3 regions of the Alcanivorax xiamenensis genome follow, and region 1 is predicted to be linked to each of the others. Evidence: predicted binding sites of a transcription regulator. Region 1 holds the regulator's gene; each other region holds the start of a gene.
The links. Region 1 encodes FNR, which switches genes on or off when oxygen is low (the NO sensors DNR and NnrR bind a similar motif). Its sites were predicted from a motif close to TTGATNTANATCAA; they were not measured.
Positions count from the first base shown of each region.

Region 1 (6,704 bases):
GCCCCTTGCCCCAGTTCCAGAGGAGAGGGCAGGGAGTCGAGCCGGGAAAGGGTGTGGTTGACAGTCATAGCAACCTGCTCTATCTAAGCGCCTTTGACCCTCTATGTACGCGTGGATGATGCTATGCGCGGTTAGTGGAAGGTCCGTCGCCAGGAGTCTAGCATGCTGTACGTTTACGATATTGAAGACGGAGTGCTCCGCGAGCGGGATGTGGCGGGGCTGACCCCGGACACCGCCAGGGAAGCCAGTTGGATCGACCTGGTGGACGCCACCGATGAGGAACGGCAGGAGGTGCAGCATCTGTTCCGTCAGGCGCTGCCGGAATCCGACGATGTGGAGGAAATCGAATCCTCCGCCCGTTTCTTCCATGATGAGCACGGCCTTCATGTGCATTCCCTGTTCGTTCATCAGAGCGAGGGACGGCATCGCACCTCGACCGTGGCGTTCGTGCTGCAGCCAGGCCGGCTGTTGACCTTCCGTGACTCACGCGCCCCGGATTTCCGTCTCATGCGTATGCGCATCCGGCGCGGCTGGGTGCGGGCGCTGGAGCCGCTGGACATTCTACTGAGCATTCTTGAACAGAAGACCGAGAATCTGGCTGATACGCTGGAGGACATCCACCGGGATCTGGAGGATGTCAGTTACCTGGTGCTGGAGGATGAGGAAGCGGAGCTGGAGGACGGCATCGAGAAGCTGGCCCATCTGGAAGACAGCAACGGGAAAATCCGGCTGTGTCTGATGGACACCCAGCGCTCGATTTCCTTTATCCAGCGCTATGTGCGGGCCGACAAGGAGCGCCGCCGCACCTGCTCGGAAATCCAGCATGACCTGGACACGCTGATGTCCCACGCCACTTTTCTGTTCGAGAAGATCAACTTCCTGATGGATTCCACCCAGGGGTTCATCAATATCGAGCAAAACCAGATCATCAAGATCTTTTCCATCGCTGCCGTGGTCTTCCTGCCGCCGACCATGATCGCCAGTATCTATGGCATGAACTTCCAGGTGATGCCGGAGTTGAACTGGGAATTCGGTTACCCGGCGGTGATCGGGCTGATGTTCCTGTCGGGTTTCGCCCCGTACTGGTATTTCAAGCGGAAAGGTTGGTTGTAAATTCGCGGGCACGCCGATTCGCGTGTAAACACGCTTCCCACAGAAGAGCTACAGAGCTGCTGTGGGAAGCTCCCTTGGCAGCGAATCCGCGTGTAAACGGGATCGCTCACAACCACGGACCGGCTGTCTCAGGGAAGCAGGCACCAGAGTTCGTTCTGACGGTGGGCGCGGCCGTCTTCATGCAACTTGATCAGATGCGCCTCCAGTGACAAACACGCCACCCCGTGCAGGAATTCAGGCACATCGTCGTAAACCCGTTTCACCAGATCCGGCACGCTGGTGGCGTCGTTGGTAAGGGCGGCGAAGACTTTCTTTTCCCGTTCCAACCGGTGCTTGATGGTGTGGTCCACCAGCGCCAGCGGCTCATCGATGACGTCGCCATGCCCTGGCGCCATGCGTTTGATATCCCACTGCCGCAGCTTGTCCAGGGACGACAGGTAGGCATTCATGGATCCCGAAGGCGGGGCGATCACCACGGTGGAGCCCTGAATCAGATGGTCACCGGTGAACAACAGCGCCTCTTCCTTCAGCAGGTAACACAGGTGGTTGCCGACATGCCCCGGGGTGGCGATCACTTCGAGGGTCAGACCACCGCAGTCCACGGTATCACCATCCTTGAGCTCCCGCGCCGGTTCCCAGGTGGTGTCTTGCAAACCATCATCCGGCACCCAGGGGCCTTCCAGCACGGCACCGGTGGCGGCGGCCAGGTCATGCGCGCCCGGGGAATGATCGCGATGGGTGTGGGTGACGATGATGCGTTCGATTGGCCGCTCCAGCCCCTCGGCCGCGGCCAACAGAGCCTGGGTATGTTCCGGATCCGTGGGGCCGGGGTCAATCACCGTCAGGGCTCGGCCACCCACCAGATAACTGTTGGTGCCGGGGCCGGTCATCATGCCGGGGTTACGGCCCAGCACACGCCAAGCGTTGGTAGCGATGGCCGTGGACTGGCCGGGGATCAGCGCCGCCATGGTAACTCCATTGGTTCGGGAAGCGCATTGTGACCATTTAGTCCCGGCTTGCAAACCCCCCGGTATGGTGGCGGCCCGCGCTATTCACCGTACACTTGTACTTCCCGGACCCTTAACTCCCAGCGATCCGGGGGCGGCATGCCGCGGTCACGGTCGGCCACCACCGCCAGCGGATAGCGGCCACCAGCGGGCACATGAATGGATACCGGAATACGCTCTTCATGCAGTGTTTCGCAGGCTTTCGCCGGCGGACAGGAGAGGGCGACGGTATCCAGCACTACGTGAGCGATGGCGTGGCCCCCCCGATTGCTGATCTCGCCGCTTACCCGCACGCCGGTTTCCATCTGACTGACGCCGGTGACCGTAACGGTGACCGAGGCGGGATCACCAGGCAGCAATCGTTCCTGGTCAGTGAACAGAAAGGAAATCAGCATCACCGCGCTGGCCGCGCCGACCCCGGCGAGCACCAGATAGAAGGGACGCCGTCCGGCCTGCCAGCTGCCCCACAGCAATATCACCACCGCGGTAACCACCGCCAGAACCAACAAATACCGCATGCTCTTTATCCTTCTGTCTTGTTTTCCCGGTGATACCACGGCCCTTCGCCAGCATCACCGGGATTGGAACCGGCCCTGCCTATATCTGCCAATGGTCAAAACCATGGCCGCTTGCGCTACCATCTACGGCTGCTTGATCCTGAGCCGCCACCGCACCGCCCCAACAGAGCGGTTACCGGACTATTATGATGGCGGTATTCGCGATTTCACGCCACGGAGGAAAACCCATGCTGATAGTGGTCTCGCCGGCCAAGACCCTGGATTACGAGTCACCGTTGCCGGCGCTGCGCGCTACTCAACCGCGCATGCTCGATGACAGTGAAACATTGGTGGAAAGAGCCCGCAAACTGTCACCGGCGGATCTGTCCAGCCTGATGGGAGTGAGTGACAAGATTGCCCACCTCAACGTCGAACGCTTTGCTCTGTGGCAACGCCCTTTCAACAAGGACAACGCCCGCCCGGCACTCTTCGCCTTCAAAGGGGACGTGTATACCGGGCTCGACGTCAGCCGTTTCAGTAAGGATGACCTGGCCGCCGCGCAGCAGCGACTGCGCATGCTGAGCGGTCTTTACGGGGTCCTGCGGCCGCTGGATCTGATGCAACCGTATCGCCTGGAAATGGGTACCAGGCTGGATACGCCGGAGGGCAAGGATCTGTACGCTTTCTGGGGCGACCGCATTAGCCGGCAGTTGATCAAGGACATGCGCGCCGCGGGTACCGACACCCTGGTGAACCTCGCCTCCAATGAGTATTTCAAATCCGTGCGAACCAAACTGCTGCCGGGCCCGGTCATCGAACCGGTCTTTCAGGATGAGAAAAACGGCACATACAAGGTCATCAGTTTCCATGCCAAAAAAGCCCGAGGGCTGATGGCGGCCTGGATACTGCGTAAAGGGATTGAAAAGCCGGAGGATCTGAAGCGGTTCAAGGAAGCCGGGTATCGATATGACAAAGCCTCTTCCACGGACACCAAACCGGTGTTCCGAAGAGCGGAGCAGGGTGGTTAACCGCCGAACCGATAGCTGTGGCTAGTCTATTGGTCATGGAGGCATGGATTCAGGTTGTATTCGCTGCCAAGGCAACTTCTCACGGTGGCTTCGTAGTGATGTCGCTGTGGGAAGCTGCCTTGGCAGCGGATGGGCTGTATGCCCCATCACCGCCAGTCGGTGTTAAAGCCGTCCGGTTTGATCACCAGAACATCATTGCGGGCATGCACCAGCAGCGATTCAGCGGTGGCACCCAGCAGCAGCCGTTCCACTTTATTGCGGCGAACGGTTCCCACCACCAACACATCGGTGCCGTTGTTTTCACAATAGTCCGCCAGAGTGCCGGCAATCGGCCCCTCCAGCATTTCCGTGCGCTCCAGCGGCAAACCGTGACGTTCGGCGAAGCGGTCCAGAGCTTCGCGGTGGCTTTTGCGAATGCTCTCGGCACTGGCGGCGTACTCCGGCAATGCTTCGCCAGCCACCAACAACAAGGTTTCATCCGGATGTTCCAGCACATGCACGGCGTTGAGTGATGCCCGCAGCGGCGCCGACCATTCCCGGGCAGCGGCCAACACCGTGGCATCCAGGCCGCTTTCGTCCTCTTCCTCGGGCTCAATCGCCGCGCTAAACACTGGCGGTTCGCTCCACGGGCGGTCCTGTACGCAAAGCACCGGGCAGGGCGCCCTGCGGATCAGCAGCCAGTCCCGGGGCGTGAACAAATGGCGTCGCAGCGTGCCTTCCTCGCTGGTATGCACCACCACCAGGCGCGGTTTGGCGGCGATCACCGTCTGCCGCAAATCCTCATCCTGGTCCTTGTTCGTGGTGATATGCACAGTGGCCTCGGTGTCGGCCAGCAAATCCTGTATACGCCGTTCCCAGGCATTGCGGATTTGCTGCTCGGCCGTTTGGCGACGTTTCTGGTCAAGCCCCACGGCCCGGCGCATGGCCGAGGAATCGCTATTGACGGCTACCACCAGTGGACAGTTCAGTGCGGCGGCCAGCAGCCGCCCCTTCTTCAGCGCCGGCTGCGGGGCCATCAGTTGGCGGTCCAGGACAACGAGAATGCCATCGGTCGGAATAGTCATGGTGCCTCCGTATGTAATCTGCCGCCGCCGCAGAGAGCCTCACGGTCCACAATTTCCACATCCCTGCCATCCACCAGCAGCATATCCTGCTGTTGAAAACGGGTGAAAATGCGGCTCACCGTCTCCACCGCCAGTCCCAGATAATTGGCGATGTCATAGCGAGACATGGGCAGGCGGAAGCGGCGGCTGCTCAAGCCCCTGCGCTGTTGACGCGCGGCCAGGGATAACAGTAGAGAAGCCACTCTGTCATCCGCGCTCTTCTTGCTCAACAGCATGTGCAGTTCGCGGTCCGCGCGGATCTCGTTGCTCATCAGCGAGAAGAAGTGATGCTGCAAGGAGGGGATGCGTTGGGACAGATCTTCCAGGCGATGGAAGGGAATCTCGCACACGGTGGCGGTTTCCAGCGCCTTGGCATTGGAAACATGGTGCGCGGTACTGATGCCGTCCATGCCGACGATCTCGCCAGGCAAGTAGAAGCCGGTAACCTGTTCCTCCCCCTCATCGGAGAGGACATAGGTCTTCAGTGAGCCGGAGCGCACGGCATAAACGGCGCTGAACGGGGCGGCGGCACGAAACAGGTGCTCTCCGCGCTTCAGCGGGCGGCCACGGCGAATGATGCCATCCAGTTCGTCGAGCTGGGAAGGCGCCACCGCCAACGGCAGGCAAATGGGGCTGAGACTACAGTCGTTGCATGAAACGTGACGAGGCATGCTGCGCACCTCCATATTGGATACACTGCGTATTGCAATTACGGCTTGAGACATTATGGTCTCCCGGATCGGTAACGGCGAGCTAAATAATGCGACTGAATCGCTGTGGGTTGGGGGTGCCGGCATAGCGGTCGAACAACATCGCCAGAGCGCGCACCACCAGGCGCCCGGCATCGGTGACCAACAGCACGGGGCCGTTCATATCGATCAGCCCCAATTTTTCGAATTGCTCCAGTGCGTCCAGTTGATCCCTGAAATAATCGGCGAAATCCACCTCCCAACGCTGCCGGAAAGCGACCAGATCCAGCCGCAGATCGCACAGCAGCCCCATGATCACGTCACGGCGCAGGCGATCGTCCCAGTCGAGCAGGAAACCGCGTTCGATCGGCATGCGGCCCTCTTGCACGGCCTCCTGCCAAGCGCCCAGGATCTTCTGATTTTGCGCGTAGAAATCGTCGAAAGCGCTGATGGCACTGACGCCCATGCCTAGCAGGTCCGCATCACCATGCAGTGAGTAACCCTGAAAATTACGGTGCAGAGTGCCGTTGACTTGCGCCACCGCCATGGGATCGTCCGGCAAGGCAAAATGGTCCATGCCGATCAACACATAGCCGGCTTCCTCCAGGGTCTCGCCGGCCAGTTTCAGCATGGCGAGTTTCTCCTCCGGGCTCGGCAGAGCGCTTTCCTGGATCTGGCGCTGCACCTTGAACCGCGCCGGCATGTGGGCGTAGTTGTAAAGGGAGATGCGCTCCGGGCGTAACGCCAGCAATTGTTCCAGGGAACGGGCCAGACTGGAAGAAGACTGCCAGGGCAGACCGTAAATCATGTCGGCATTGATGGATTGGAAACCAAAGTCCCGGGCCGCGTCGAATACCTTGGTGATCAGTTCCAGGGATTGTTCCCGATTCACCGCCTTCTGCACCACCGGATCGAGATCCTGAATACCAATACTGAGACGGTTGAAGCCCAGTCCGCGCAGCAATCCGAGGCGGGCCCGATCCACCGTGCGCGGGTCGACTTCAATGGCGTATTCGCCACGGTCCTCTTCGAGCAGGTTGAAATGACGGGCCAGGTCATAGACCAGCTCGGTCATCTGCGCGTCACTGAGGTAAGTGGGGGTGCCGCCGCCCCAGTGCATCTGCACCACGGGCCGCTGCGGGTCCACCAGCGCCGCCTTGTCTTTGATTTCCTGCTTCAGGAAGGTCAGATAATCCTCGGCCTTGGCCCGGTTGCCGGTGATGATGCGGTTACAGGCACAGTAGTAACACACCGTGGCGCAGAATGG
Region 1 covers NZ_AQPF01000009.1:59,010-65,713, reverse strand. The annotation lists gene A6D6_RS08315 (alpha-ketoglutarate-dependent dioxygenase AlkB family protein) at 1-68, opposite strand, end outside; gene corA (magnesium/cobalt transporter CorA) at 163-1,113, shown strand; gene A6D6_RS08305 (MBL fold metallo-hydrolase) at 1,242-2,081, opposite strand; gene A6D6_RS08300 (hypothetical protein) at 2,162-2,638, opposite strand; gene yaaA (peroxide stress protein YaaA) at 2,866-3,645, shown strand; gene A6D6_RS08290 (universal stress protein) at 3,792-4,709, opposite strand; gene fnr (fumarate/nitrate reduction transcriptional regulator Fnr) at 4,706-5,419, opposite strand; gene hemN (oxygen-independent coproporphyrinogen III oxidase) at 5,502-6,704, opposite strand, start outside.

Region 2 (6,704 bases), on a different contig from region 1:
GTTTTACCGTGACGCTGCAGGCAAACCGGCTGCGGTTAAGTGAGCGCCCCGGCGAGGCGTGCATTCGTGGTGGTTGGGGTGAGTTCCTGCAGCTTCTCGGCAGAGAGCAGGATCCGGACACTCTGTTTTTCCAACGCCGTTTGTTGGTGGAAGGAGATACCGAATTGGGGTTGTGGGTGAAGAACCTGCTTGATGGCCTGGACCAGAGCGGCTGGCCGGGGCCGGTGCGGGAGGGGGTGCGGTTGTTGGCGTGGGGGCTTCGCTGAATCACCTTTCCGCTTGCACGCAACACGCTGATTCGCTGGCAAGCCAGCTTCCCACAGCGGCTTTGCCGCTTTTTCTGTGGGAAGCGGCCTTGGCCGCGAATCAGCGTGCTGGCATGCCAGCGCTTTTTGAACATCAGCGCACGCTGAGCGTTTCAAATAACGGTCGCAGTCGGTCCGCCAGGTCGGGCAGGGGATTGGCTATCGGTGACGGTTGCTGGTAGGACGGTGACAGACACTGTTGTGGCCGTGCCCATTGCAGGGCGTAGTGGCGAACGCCTTTAGCGGCCAGCCAGCGTGCCAGCCGTTCCAGGGCGTCCTCATCGAAATCCCGCCAGTGCACGGTGGTGCGGCACTCCAATGCCAGATCGGCGGCCAGCAACTGATCCAGACTATCGCACTGTTGCCGCCACTGCCGGCTGCGTCCGGTGATGCGATCGATCTGGTTCGCATCCCCTTTTACATCCAGGCCCACCCAGTCCAGCTCCGGTATCAGCGTGGCCAGACGCCGGGGGTAACTGCCGGCGGTGTGCAGACCGATGCCGAAACCCCGCTCGCGGGCACGTCGTACCGCCAGCGGCAGGTGCGGATGACGGGGGGGCTCGCCGCCACTGAAGACCACCGCTTCCAACAGGCCGCGCCGTGTGTCGAGAAAGGATTCGACCTCGAGCCATTCCCGTACATGACCGCGTCGGGGCGGAATCATGTGTGGGTTATGGCAATAGCCGCAACGCAGCGGGCAACCCTGCACGAACACGACGCAGGCCAGATAACCTGGATAATCCAGGGTCGTTAGCGGTGTCAGCCCCGCCACGGGCAGGGCCGGACCGGGACCGATATCAGCCATTCAGGCACGCCTGGTCTTCGCGGAAATGACGGCGGTGCCGGTGTTCGGATTGTTTGCCGGGATTGAATTGACTCACCGGCCGGTGGTACCCCATGACCCGGGTCCAGACCTCGCAACGTTGCCGCTCTTCTGCGGGCAGAGTGTCACGGGGATTCAGGGAAAGAGTCGCGTTCATGGTCAGTCTCCTTTTATGGGCTTAATGAGAATCGAAATGCGGGAAAATCAGGCGATGCTTCTGTTGCGTTGCGCCGTCTGGCGTGCCAGCAAGGCGTCGTCGCAGTGCGGGCAGAACTCGTGTTCGCCAGCCAGATAGCCATGTACCGGGCAAATGGAAAAAGTCGGCGTCACGGTGATGTAGGGCAACCGGAACCGGGACAAGGCGGTGCGCACTAACTGACGACAGGCCCGGGCGCTGGAGAGCCGCTCGCGCATGTACAAGTGCAGAACGGTGCCGCCGGTATAACGGGTCTGCAGCGGGTCCTGGTGCATCAGCGCTTCGAACGGGTCCTCGGTGTGGCCCACGGGCAGTTGGCTGGAGTTGGTGTAATAGGGCGCTTCGGGCGTGCCCGCCTGGAGGATGTCGGGATAACGACGGGCGTCTTCCTTGGCGAAACGATAAGTCGTGCCTTCCGCGGGCGTGGCTTCCAGATTGTAGAGATGGCCGGTTTCCTCCTGGAATCCCCGCATCCGATCGCGCACGTGTTCAAGCAGGCGCAGCGCCATATCGCGGCCCGCCTGCGTGGCGATGTCCTGCTGGTCGCCGGTGAAATTGCGCACCATCTCATTGAGGCCATTCACCCCCAGCGTGGAAAAATGATTGCGCAGGGTGCCCAGGTAGCGGCGGGTATAGGGGTAAAGACCGGCGTCCATCCAGCGCTGAATGCAACCGCGTTTGATTTCCAGGCTGTCGCGGCCCAGTTCCAGCAGCCGGTCCAGTTCCCGATAGAGTCCTTTTTCGTCGCCGGCGAAGCGGTGACCCAGCCGCGCGCAGTTGATCGTCACCACGCCCACGGAGCCGGTTTGCTCGGCGCTGCCGAACAGGCCGTTACCGCGTTTGAGCAGCTCGCGCACGTCCAGCTGCAGGCGGCAGCACATGGAGCGCACCATGTGCGGCTGCAGATCGGAATTGAGGAAGTTCTGGAAGTAGGGCAGACCATACTTGGCGGTCAGCGCGAACAGCCGCTCCGTGTTGGGCGCGTCCCAGTCGAAATCCTCGGTGATGTTGTAAGTGGGGATCGGGAAAGTGAAAACCCGACCGCGTTGGTCACCGGCTTCCATCACTTCCAGATAGGCGCGGTTGATCAGGTCCATCTCCGCCTGCAGCTCGCCATAGGTGAACGGCTGCTCCTCGCCGGCGATCACCGGCACTTGCTCGCGCAGATCCTCCGGGCAGGTCCAGTCGAAGGTCAGGTTGGTGAAGGGCGTCTGGCTACCCCAGCGGGACGGTACGTTCAGGTTATAGATGAACTCCTGGATGGCCTGATGCACCGCCGGATAATCGAGGTTGTCGCGGCGCACATAAGGGGCCAGATAGGTGTCGAAGGAACTGAAGGCCTGAGCGCCGGCCCATTCGTTTTGCAGCGTGCCGAGGAAATTGACCATCTGGCCAAGCGCGCTGGAGAGGTGCTTGGGCGGACCGCTCTCGGCGCGGTCGGCGACGCCGTTGAACCCTTCCATCAGCAGGCTGCGCAGGGACCAGCCGGCGCAGTAGCCGCTCAGCATGTCCAGATCGTGCAGGTGAAGATCGCCTTCCCGGTGAGCCGCGCCGACGTCCGGCGGGTAGACCTGATCAAGCCAGTAGTTGGCGATCAGCTTGCCGGAGATATTGAGAATCAATCCGCCCAGGGAGTAGCCCTGATTGGCGTTGGCGTGCACGCGCCAGTCGGCGCGACTGAGGTATTCCTCGACGGTGGTGCTCACTGCCACCGTGCTGTCCGGGCGGGGTGTGGTCATGGCGCTGATTCCCATATTTGGTATATTTTTCGTGTTCTGGCACAAGATATGGTGGTCAGGGTAAAGGCGGGGTGGAAGGAAAAGGCTGATCTGAGTCAAAGAAAGAGAGAGTGGGAAAAGTTTCAAAGGAAAAGAATCCCGGCCGTGAGCTGCTGCTGTCTCACAAGTTTTGGGCCAGCCCGCTTACACGCAAAAGCGCCGATTCGCTGCCAAGGCCGCTTCCCACAGCGGCTCCGTAGCTCCCTTTGTGGGAAGCTGCCTTGGCAGCGAATGCAGCGCGAATTCATGTATCCAAGGCAACAGACTGACCACGGCCGCGATTAGCGCGCTACCGCCGGTCCATCCCCGGGGCACCGTGCCAGTAGCCGTCACAGCGCGCTTCGTCCACCAGGGCAAGCGGGTCCCGGTGGTCCGGCTGGCCTCGGCGCACTTGATCAAAAGCCGCCACTATCTCCGCCATCGGCTCGTCGGCGACTACCAGGCGCGCGGTGCTTACCCCCATTTCGGCCATCACCGGCAGCTCCCGACGCAGATCCTGTGGCCAGGCGGAGAGGGTCTGGATGCCGTTGAGCGTGAACAGCCGGCGGCCGTCCTGGCTGAACAAGGGCAGGCCTTGCGGGTCATCCCGGCAGACAAACTGGCAGCGGTCCTTGGGGAGGCCCCGCCGTCGGGCGGTAAAACAACGGGCGGACCAGGCCAGTGCCAGATGACCGTAGGCATGCACCTCGCAAGGCAGCGCCAAACCCTGCCGCCGCAGGGCCGTCATCAGGGTGGTAAGCGCCTGCCGGGACAACTCCAACGGCGCATGCCAGCCCTGCATGCCGGAAGCGGCCAACAGGCGGATGGCTTCCACGTTATAAAGGTTGAGAGAGGCGCCGCCGATAAAGGGAATGCCCGCTTCGCTGAGCAAATGGACGGCGCTCATATCATTGGCTTCCACCGGCAATTCGCCGTTGTCGCAGAGGCGACGCAACGCGCGCAGGTCGGCGCCGGCCTCGATCAGGGTCTGCGAGGACAGCACCACGGCCTTGCCCTGGGCGCGCAGTTCCCGGGCCAGTCCGAGCCAGTGATCCAGTTTCATATCCCGCCGTCGCCCGCACACGGTTTCGCCCAGATAGACCCGTTCCAGCGGCCAGCCCACGGCCTGGGCGTAGAAGGTCTCATAGTCTTTCTGGTGCCAGTAAAACGGCACCGGTCCCAGGGCCAGATCCAGCATGCCCGTGTCTCCTATTTCCAGCGGCGCTCGTAAGCACCCAGAGTGGTGGTGGAGCCTTCGGACAGGACGCCCAGAGTGTCTTGCCAGGCCGGGTCGGATCGGAATGCGGACGGTGTCCGGGAGAGATGATCCAGCGCCTGACGCCATACCCGGGTGACCTCCCGCACATAGGCGGGGCTGCGTTGCCGCCCCTCGATCTTCACCGCGGTGATGCCGAGGGCTTGCAGCTCCGGCAATAGCTCCAACGTGTTCAGGCTGGTGGGTTCCTCGATGGCGTGATAAAGCTCGTCATCGACCTGGAAGCGGCCTTTGCACAACGTCGGGTAACCGGCCTTTTCGCCGGGGCCGTAACGATCGATGAGCACGCCGTTGAGACGGGAACTGAGACCGCCGTCCTGTTCTTCCCAACGTACGTGGGCGGCCGGTGAGCAGGCGCCGTGGGTATTGGGAGATTCGCCGGTGAGATAAGAGGAGAGATAACAGCGCCCCTCCACCATGATGCACAGGCTGCCGAAGCCGAACACTTCCAGAGCCACTGGAGACTCGGCAGCCAGTTGTTTGACCTGATCCAGTGACAGCACCCGGGGCAGTACCGCGCGTCGAATATCGAAATGACAATGATAGAACCGCAAGGCTTCGGCACTGGTGGCGGAACCCTGCACGGAAAGATGTCGGGGCAGGTCCGGGTGGCGGCGGCTGGCGTATTCGAGCAGACCCAGGTCCGCCAGAATCAAGGCGTCCACGCCCAGGTCGGCGGCCTGGTCCACGGCCCGGGTCCACAGCGGCCAGCCGTCGTGTTGCGGATAGGTGTTGATGGCGCAGAAGACTTTGCGGTTTCGCCGGTGAGCGTAGTCGATGCCTTCCCGGGCCCGTTCCGGGGTGAAGTTGAGACCGGCGAAACGGCGCGCGTTGGTGATGTCCTTGAAGCCCATGTAAACCGAGTCGGCGCCTTCATCCACCGCGGTTTTCAATGCCGGCAGATTGCCGGCGGGACAGACCAGTTCCGGGGACCCGCTCATCTCTCCTCCCGTGCCAGATGTGTTGGCCGGTCAGGATAAAGCCGCGGGGTCGCATCGGGCTGACCTGGGTCAAGGGGGAAACCGGACGCTGGACGCTTTAGAATGGCGCACCGTCGAACATTGCGAATATAAATGACCGCTTCCAATGCCTGCCGGGGGCAGTCTGCTTACACGCAACACGCAACACGCCTGTTCGCTGCCAAGGCAGCTTCCCACAAGCGGCGTCACGAAGACGCTGTGGGAAGCTGCCTTGGCAGCGAATACAGCGCGGATTCATGTCACCAAGGTCAATAGATAAACCTTCGCCATGGGGGCAACGCTCAAGCGCTGGAGCAGTCCCAATTTGTTCGGTTGCGGCAGGCCCGGTTTTTCCTTATCGGCGTCAGACCTCAAGAACCAACCGCTTTTCCATCCGTTCGGCATGGCGTCGGTCATGGGTGACCATGATCAAGACCCGGTCGTTCAGGGTGGCATGGAGAATGTCGAACAACGCGTCGGCGGTGGCCGGCTCCAGACCGGTGAAGGGCTCGTCCAGCAGCACCACCGGGCTGTCCCGCAGCAGCACCCGGGCCAGCGATACACGCCGCCCTTGTCCGCCAGAAAGGTGCATGCCGTTGGTGCCGATCCAGTGATCGAGGCCACCACGTTGCCGTACCAGATCCGCCAGCCGGGCCTGTTCCAGCACCCGCCAGAGTTGTTCGTCGGTGGCCTCCGGTCTGGCCAGGCGCAAGTTATCCCTCAGGGTGCCGGTGAACAGCTGCTGTTGCTGCAATAACAGGGCGAAACAGTGACGCCAGGCGTCGCTGTCCGCCCGCGCCTGGCTGACACCGCCGAAACGGATCTCGCCAGCGCTGATCCGTTGCAGGCCCATCAGACAATGCAGCAGGGTGGATTTACCACTGCCGCTTGGGCCGACGATGGCCAGTGGGGCGCCGGCTCGCGCTTGCAGATCAAGACCGCTGAACAAAGCCGGTTGCCCAGGCCAGGCGAAACTCAGTCCGGAGACCATCAAATCACCGTCGGCCCGGGGAATCTCGCTGCCACTGGCGGCTGGCGGCGGGATCGGCGTGCCGGTCAGGGTGTCCAGGCGTGTCACGGTGGCACGGGTGTCCGGCCAGCCCTGCCAGGCCTGGGCCAGGGGCAGGGTCACCTCGGCGGCGGCCAGAACCAGCAACATCAGCGCCAGCGCCATGGGCGCGTCGATCATTTCCTGCCGTACCGGCGCGATCAGGATCAGCAGCATCGCCACCGCCAGCCATTGCATCAGACTCTGGATCAGGGTTTGAGTGATGGCGTGCTGCAGCGCCAGCCGGTGTTCGAGCCCGGCCAGATCGGCCAGCCGGCGGCGCCACTGTTCGAGTAATGACGGCCGCAGACCATAGGCGAGCACATCGGGCAGTCCGTTG
Region 2 covers NZ_AQPF01000007.1:60,817-67,520, reverse strand. The annotation lists gene ubiT (ubiquinone anaerobic biosynthesis accessory factor UbiT) at 1-266, shown strand, start outside; gene A6D6_RS06915 (anaerobic ribonucleoside-triphosphate reductase activating protein) at 400-1,110, opposite strand; gene nrdD (anaerobic ribonucleoside-triphosphate reductase) at 1,103-1,285, opposite strand; gene A6D6_RS06905 (ribonucleoside triphosphate reductase) at 1,333-3,063, opposite strand; gene A6D6_RS06900 (U32 family peptidase) at 3,392-4,279, opposite strand; gene ubiU (ubiquinone anaerobic biosynthesis protein UbiU) at 4,291-5,298, opposite strand; gene cydC (thiol reductant ABC exporter subunit CydC) at 5,681-6,704, opposite strand, start outside.
Region 2: the regulator FNR is predicted to act here: its motif matches at 3,149-3,162, upstream of A6D6_RS06905 (ribonucleoside triphosphate reductase).

Region 3 (6,704 bases), on a different contig from region 1:
CGGCCAGGGAAATGAAAGGCACACGGGCCTGTTCAATCACTGGCACCGCCGCCATGGTGGCGCCGGTGGTACTGCCGCCGATGATGAGATCGACCTTGTCCTGCCGCAGCAGGCGGGTAACGAAGGTCCGGGCTTTGGACGCGTCTCCGGAATCGTCGTAGTGAACCAATTGAACCTCGCGGCCCAGCAGGCCGCCGTTTTCGTTCAGTTGGTCTACATACAGTTCCAGGGTTTTCAGTTCCGGGTCGCCGAGAAACGCGGCCGGGCCGGTAACGGAGAGGAATGAACCGATGCGAATCGGGTCTTCCGCCTTCACGACTGGGGACAGGGAGGTCAGACCCAGCGCCGCCACGGCGCCCACCGCCAGGGTTTTCAGCTTTGTTTTCATTATCACACCTATCTGCGTATGCCCCGGAGGGGCTTTGTTTTTATGCGCCTGACCGGGCTCCGGTGGCGCGGGACGTCCCATTAGCGTCCATGTTTTTTCAGGTATAAAGCGATACGAATTTTAAGTCAAGATCAAATTTAATGTGTCATAAAAGTTGCTATATTGGTCCAAGCCGCTGTTTTATGGTGCTATTCATTGGCCTTTTATGTCTCCGGACAGGAGGCTTTGGTAGCATGTCGCGCCGCCGAAAAGGCCGGTATCACGCTGATTTGAATGCCCCCGGAAAGGGCCCGGAGATAGGAAGATCACCCAGTGGATTTGCAATGCGAGCAATTGGAACGCTTGATCGAACGTTTTCAGCAGCGCCGGCCGCTGCGTACCGGTTCCCTGATCATCACCCTGTTCGGTGACGCCATCGTGCCCAGAGGCGGCGCGGTGTGGTTGGGCAGCCTGATCGATCTGCTGGAACCCATGGGCATCAATCAGCGTCTGGTGCGCACCTCGGTGTTCCGGCTGACCCGGGAAGGCTGGCTTATCGCGGAGAAAGTAGGGCGCCGCAGCTACTACGGACTCACCGCCGCTGGCCGTCGCCGTTTCGAGAAGGCTTTCAAGCGCGTCTATTCCGGCGTGCGGCCCACCTGGGACGGTGCCTGGACCCTGGTCATTCTCAATCAACTGGATCCGGAGGCCCGCCGTGATGTGCGCCAGGAACTGGAATGGATGGGGTTCGGCGGGCTGACGCCGGGTATGGTGGCTCATCCGATGGTGGACCGGGCCGAGTTGAACGCGACGCTGCAGGAGCAGAACGCGCTGGAAGACACGATCATATTCGAGACCCGGGCCCAGGACAGCTTTGCATCACGGCCGTTGCGTTTGCAGGTGAGGGACGCCTGGAATCTGGAGCAGCTCTCGGAGGGGTATCGGGAGTTTCTCGACCAGTTCCGTCCGCTCTGGCAGGAAATGAGCAAGCTGGAGACGCCGCCGCCGATGGAGTGTTTTCTGGCGCGTACGTTGTTGATTCACGAATATCGCAAACTGCTGTTGCGCGATCCGTTGTTGCCGGAGGAACTGTTGCCCTCGGACTGGGAAGGCCGCGCCGCGCGCCAGCTTTGCCGCAACCTGTATCGACTGACCTATCGTGGCGCGGAAGCCTGGATGAGCGAGCGCACGGAAACCGCGGAAGGCCCCTTGCCGGAGCCGGGGGATGGTTTCTATCTGCGCTTTGGCGGACTGGATTGACAAAGCTGCTGTGGGAGCTTCTATGGTGCCTTGCAAGCTCTGGCGCGCCATTCGCCAGCAGGCTGGCTCCCACGGATCATGCTACGAAGCCGCTGTGGGAAGCTTGCTGGCAAGCGAATAGCCAACGGCCCAGGGGCATCGCGGCCAAGCGGAGCACCGCTCGGGCCTCTTCCTGCAGCGGTTTCGTAGTTTGCCCGGTGATTCCTTATTTAATTGCCTTTTGGGAACTTTGGTAACATAAAGGGAATGGCCTGTTTATCAGGCTTATCCTGATGAAATTAAAGGAAAAAAGTTCCTTATTCCGGATTTTCTTCTTGTTCTATTCTTCTAATTCGATACATAAATATAGAATCCATGTGTTGACTTGTGTCATGTCTGGGCTATGCTTTCCGACCATAGTTTGGCGTCGGAACTGCGCGGCGGGCCACTGCCTGGCAGGTCTGATCATCGATACCAAGAAAAGGGCAGGACCGGATTATGGAGTTCGCCACCATTCAGTTTCGTCTGGAGGACGGCGTCGCTACCCTGGCGCTGAATCGTCCGGAACGTCTGAACAGTTTCAATGAGCAGATGCACCGGGAAGTACGGGAAGCCCTGTCCATGGTGGAGCAGGATCAAACCGTGCGGGCCCTGCTGATCACCGGGAACGGCCGTGGTTTTTGCGCCGGCCAGGATCTTTCCGACCGGAGCGTGGCGCCCGGCGCCGAAGCGCCCGATCTGGGCTCTTCCATCGAAACCTGGTACAACCCGCTGATTCGTACCCTGCAGCGTTTGCCGATGCCGGTGATCGCGGCGGTCAACGGTGTCGCCGCCGGTGCCGGCGCCAATATCGCCCTGGCCTGCGATCTGGTCATCGCCGCCCGCTCCGCCAGTTTCACTCAAGCGTTCTGCAAAATCGGTCTGGTGCCGGACTCCGGTGGCACCTGGCAACTGCCGCGCCTTGTGGGGATGGCCCGCGCCAAGGGGCTGTCCATGCTGGGTGACAAATTGACCGCCGAGCAAGCGGCCGCCTGGGGTCTGATCTGGCGATGCGTGGACGATGATGCGTTGCGCGCCACCGCCACCGACCTCGCTCGCCATCTGGCCACTCAGCCGACCCGTGGTCTTGCCCTGATCAAGCAGGCTTTGAATCAAAGCTTTGACAACGATCTCGATACACAGCTCGACGTGGAGCGGGACTTGCAGCGTGATGCGGGCCGCACCGGAGACTATCGGGAAGGCGTCGCCGCGTTCATGGAAAAGCGCGCACCCGAGTTCCAGGGTCGTTAAGGCTGCCCATCCGATTTGGAGATTTGCATGGCTGACCCGAATACCGCCACGACGGCGCTGGACGGTGTTGCTTTGGCCAGACGTTGTGCTGAATCCATGTACGCGAGGGACACCGCGACCCGCGAACTGGGCATGACGCTGGAAACCGTTGCGCCGGGATGCGCGATCCTGTGCATGCCAATACGTGACGACATGATTCAGGGGCACGGCTCCTGTCACGGCGGTTTTATTTTTGCGCTGGCGGATTCCGCTTTCGCCTTTGCTTGTAACACCTATAACGAAGCCACCGTCGCTGCCGGCTGTTCCATCGAGTATGTGTCGCCGGGATTACCCGGTGATGTGCTCACCGCGGAAGCGCGGGAACTGACCCGTAAAGGGCGAACCGGTGTTTACGATGTACGTGTCACCGGCGGTGATGGCCAGTTGGTGGCCCTGTTTCGCGGCAAATCCTATCGCGTTCGCGGGCCGGTGATTCACGATGAGGAGAGCCAGGCATGAATGAAGCGCTGATTTTTGATGCCGTGCGCACCCCGGTGGGACGCTTCGGCGGCGCTTTGGCGACGATGCGCGCCGATGACCTTGGCGCGGTGCCGATGAAGGCATTGATGGAACGTCATGCGGATCTGGATTGGTCACAGCTGGATGATGTGTTCTATGGCTGCGCCAACCAGGCCGGCGAGGACAACCGTAACGTGGCGAGGATGAGCGCGCTGTTGGCCGGCTTGCCGGTGAGTGTGCCCGGTGTGACGCTGAACCGTCTTTGCGGTTCCGGCATGGACGCGGTGGGCACTGCCGCTCGTGCTCTGCGTTGTGGCGAGGGCAGTCTGATGCTGGCGGGCGGAGTGGAATCCATGTCCCGGGCGCCGTTCGTGATGGGCAAGGCCGAGCAGCCGTTCTCCCGCAAGGCGGAAATATTCGACACCACCATCGGCTGGCGCTTTGTCAATTCACTGATGAAACAGCAATACGGTATCGATTCGATGCCGGAAACCGCGGAGAACGTGGCGGAGCAATTCAAAATCGGCCGTGAGGACCAGGACGCTTTTGCATTGCGCAGTCAGCAGAGAGCAGGCCGTGCCATGACCGCTGGTGTGTTCGACGTTGAGATCGTGCCGGTGAGTGTGCCGCGCCGAAAAGCCGATGCTCTGATCGTCGGCGAAGATGAGCACCCGCGACCGGATACCACGGCGGAAGCGCTGGCGAAACTGGGCACACCCTTCCGCAAGGAGGGCGGCACGGTCACCGCCGGTAATGCCTCCGGCGTCAATGACGGCGCTTGCGCGGTGCTGCTGGGCAGCGAAGCGGCGGCGCGCCGCTGGAACCTGAAGCCCCGCGCCCGGGTGGTGGGAATGGCCACCGCCGGTGTTGAGCCGCGCATCATGGGTATCGGTCCGGCACCGGCCACTCGCAAGGTGTTGGCGCGGACCGGTCTGAATCTGGTGGATATGGACGTCATCGAACTGAACGAAGCCTTTGCATCCCAGTCCCTGGCGGTGCTGCGGGAGCTGGGTTTGCCGGATGACGCCGAACACGTGAACCCTAACGGCGGCGCCATCGCGCTGGGGCACCCGCTGGGCATGAGCGGTGCCCGTCTTATCACCACCGCTTTGTGCGAGCTGGAGCGGCGTCAGGGCCGCTATGCGCTGTGCACCATGTGTATCGGCGTGGGACAAGGCATTGCCGTGGTGATCGAGCGGCTTTAAGCGAACAAAAAGCAACGCAGACAGACCTAAAGACAGAATAACGAGAGGCGGAGCATGAACATGCCATTCAACCTGGAGAATCGTTTCGATCCGGTGGAGCGGGTCAGCGTGGATGAGCTCAAGCAGTTGCAAGTGGAGCGTCTTCGTTGGAGTCTCACGCACGCCTACAACAATGTGGCGTTCTACCGCAAAGCGTTCGATGACGCCGGTGTTCATCCTTATGATCTGAAATCGCTGGACGATCTGCGCCATTTTCCCTTCACCACCAAAGCGGATCTGCGCGACAACTATCCGTTCGGCATGCTCGCCACGCCCATGCGGGAAGTGGTGCGGGTGCACGCTTCCAGTGGCACCACCGGGAAACCCACGGTGGTGGCCTACACCCGGAACGACATCAATAACTGGGCCGACGTCATGGCGCGCTCCATCCGTGCCGCCGGTGGCCATGCCGGCGACAAGGTCCACGTGGCCTACGGTTACGGTCTCTTCACCGGTGGGTTGGGCGCCCATTACGGCGCCGAGCGACTCGGTTGCACGGTGATTCCCATGTCCGGTGGCCAGACCGAGAAGCAGGTTCAGCTGATCCGCGACTTCGAGCCGGACATCATCATGGTGACACCGTCCTACATGCTCAACATCGCCGACGAAATGGAGCGGCAGGGCATGGACCCGCGCGAGTCCAGCCTGAGACTGGGCATCTTCGGCGCCGAGCCATGGACCCAGACCATGCGCGAGGAGCTGGAAAACCGTCTCGGTATCAGTGCACTGGATATCTACGGCCTGTCCGAGGTGATGGGGCCGGGTGTGGGTATGGAGTGCATCGAAACCAAGGACGGCCCGACCATCTGGGAAGACCACTTCTATCCGGAAATCATCAACCCGGAAACCGGTGAAGTGGTGCCCGATGGCGAGTACGGCGAGTTGGTTTTCACCTCCTTGACCAAGGAAGCGCTGCCGATCGTTCGTTACCGGACCCGCGACCTGACCCGGCTTCTGCCCGGTCAGGCTCGTCCCATGCGTCGCATCGACAAGATCACCGGCCGCAGCGACGACATGCTGATTATCCGTGGTGTGAATGTTTTCCCCACCCAGGTGGAGGAACAGATTCTCAAGATCGAGGATCTGGCTCCGCACTATGAAATCCATGTGGAGAAGGATGGCAATCTGGACTGCGTGACGGTGCGGGTCGAGCGCAAGCCAGAGTCCTCCGCCGCATCGGCGGACGTGGCCAGAGCCTTGCAACAGCGGGTGAAAACGCACATCGGTATCAGCACCAAAGTGGAGGTCGCCGATACGGGTTCGCTGGCGCGGTCCGAGGGCAAGGCCAGGCATGTGTTTGACCGGCGTCTGAAATAGGGGGGGCTGAGGGGGGCGCTGGGGATTCAGGCGCCTCGAAAAGCCGGCAAGGGATAGAAAGGCTGGTTCACTTGGCGGTAATGAAGTACCCCGCGTCGGCCTTTGGTAGGGGAATGCGTGCTTCCATGCAAAACTGCCGTGGACTCCCAGGTACACAATAAAGTGACAGTTCTCCACTGATCTCTTCAATACGTGTGCGCATGTTGCTGAGTCCACGGCCGGGTAGGCCGTCGCTCCATTCAGAGCAAGGAAAGCGGTTCACTTCATTGCGCAGCAGTAAACAGAGCTCTCCCTGCTGGTCCAACTGAGCATTAAAGGTCAGCGTGTTTGGCACGCCATGTTTGAGCGCGTTGGTGACCGATTCGTCCAGGATACGCCGCAGGTTTATGTAGTGACGCGGGGGCAGGGAGGTTTTATCCATATCGCCTGATATTGACCAGTTGAGGTCGAAGCGCGGCCCCAGTCGCTCCCGAAGGTCTCCGTACCAGTCCTCGAGTAGCGCCTGAAGATCATAGCAGTGCCTGTGATCCAGAGCGTGAATCGCCTCTCTCAAGGCGGTTAGGGCGTTGCGCGCCAACTCTTCGTTATGTTCGTTGGGGGCGGTGTGTATCAGGGTAAGAAGACGGCCACCAACATCATCATGTAAATCCCTCATGATCCTTTGGCGCTCCTGGATGGCGCCGGCTTCGCGTGCTTGCCTTACATTGTTGATCCGCTTCGCGGTTGAAACCAGCGCTTGAGCGATCTCG
Region 3 covers NZ_AQPF01000003.1:65,845-72,548, reverse strand. The annotation lists gene A6D6_RS03160 (ABC transporter substrate-binding protein) at 1-388, opposite strand, end outside; gene paaX (phenylacetic acid degradation operon negative regulatory protein PaaX) at 701-1,627, shown strand; gene paaG (2-(1,2-epoxy-1,2-dihydrophenyl)acetyl-CoA isomerase PaaG) at 2,105-2,896, shown strand; gene paaI (hydroxyphenylacetyl-CoA thioesterase PaaI) at 2,924-3,394, shown strand; gene pcaF (3-oxoadipyl-CoA thiolase) at 3,391-4,599, shown strand; gene paaK (phenylacetate--CoA ligase PaaK) at 4,660-5,955, shown strand; gene A6D6_RS03130 (hypothetical protein) at 6,023-6,704, opposite strand, start outside.
Region 3: the regulator FNR is predicted to act here: its motif matches at 1,987-2,000, upstream of paaG (2-(1,2-epoxy-1,2-dihydrophenyl)acetyl-CoA isomerase PaaG).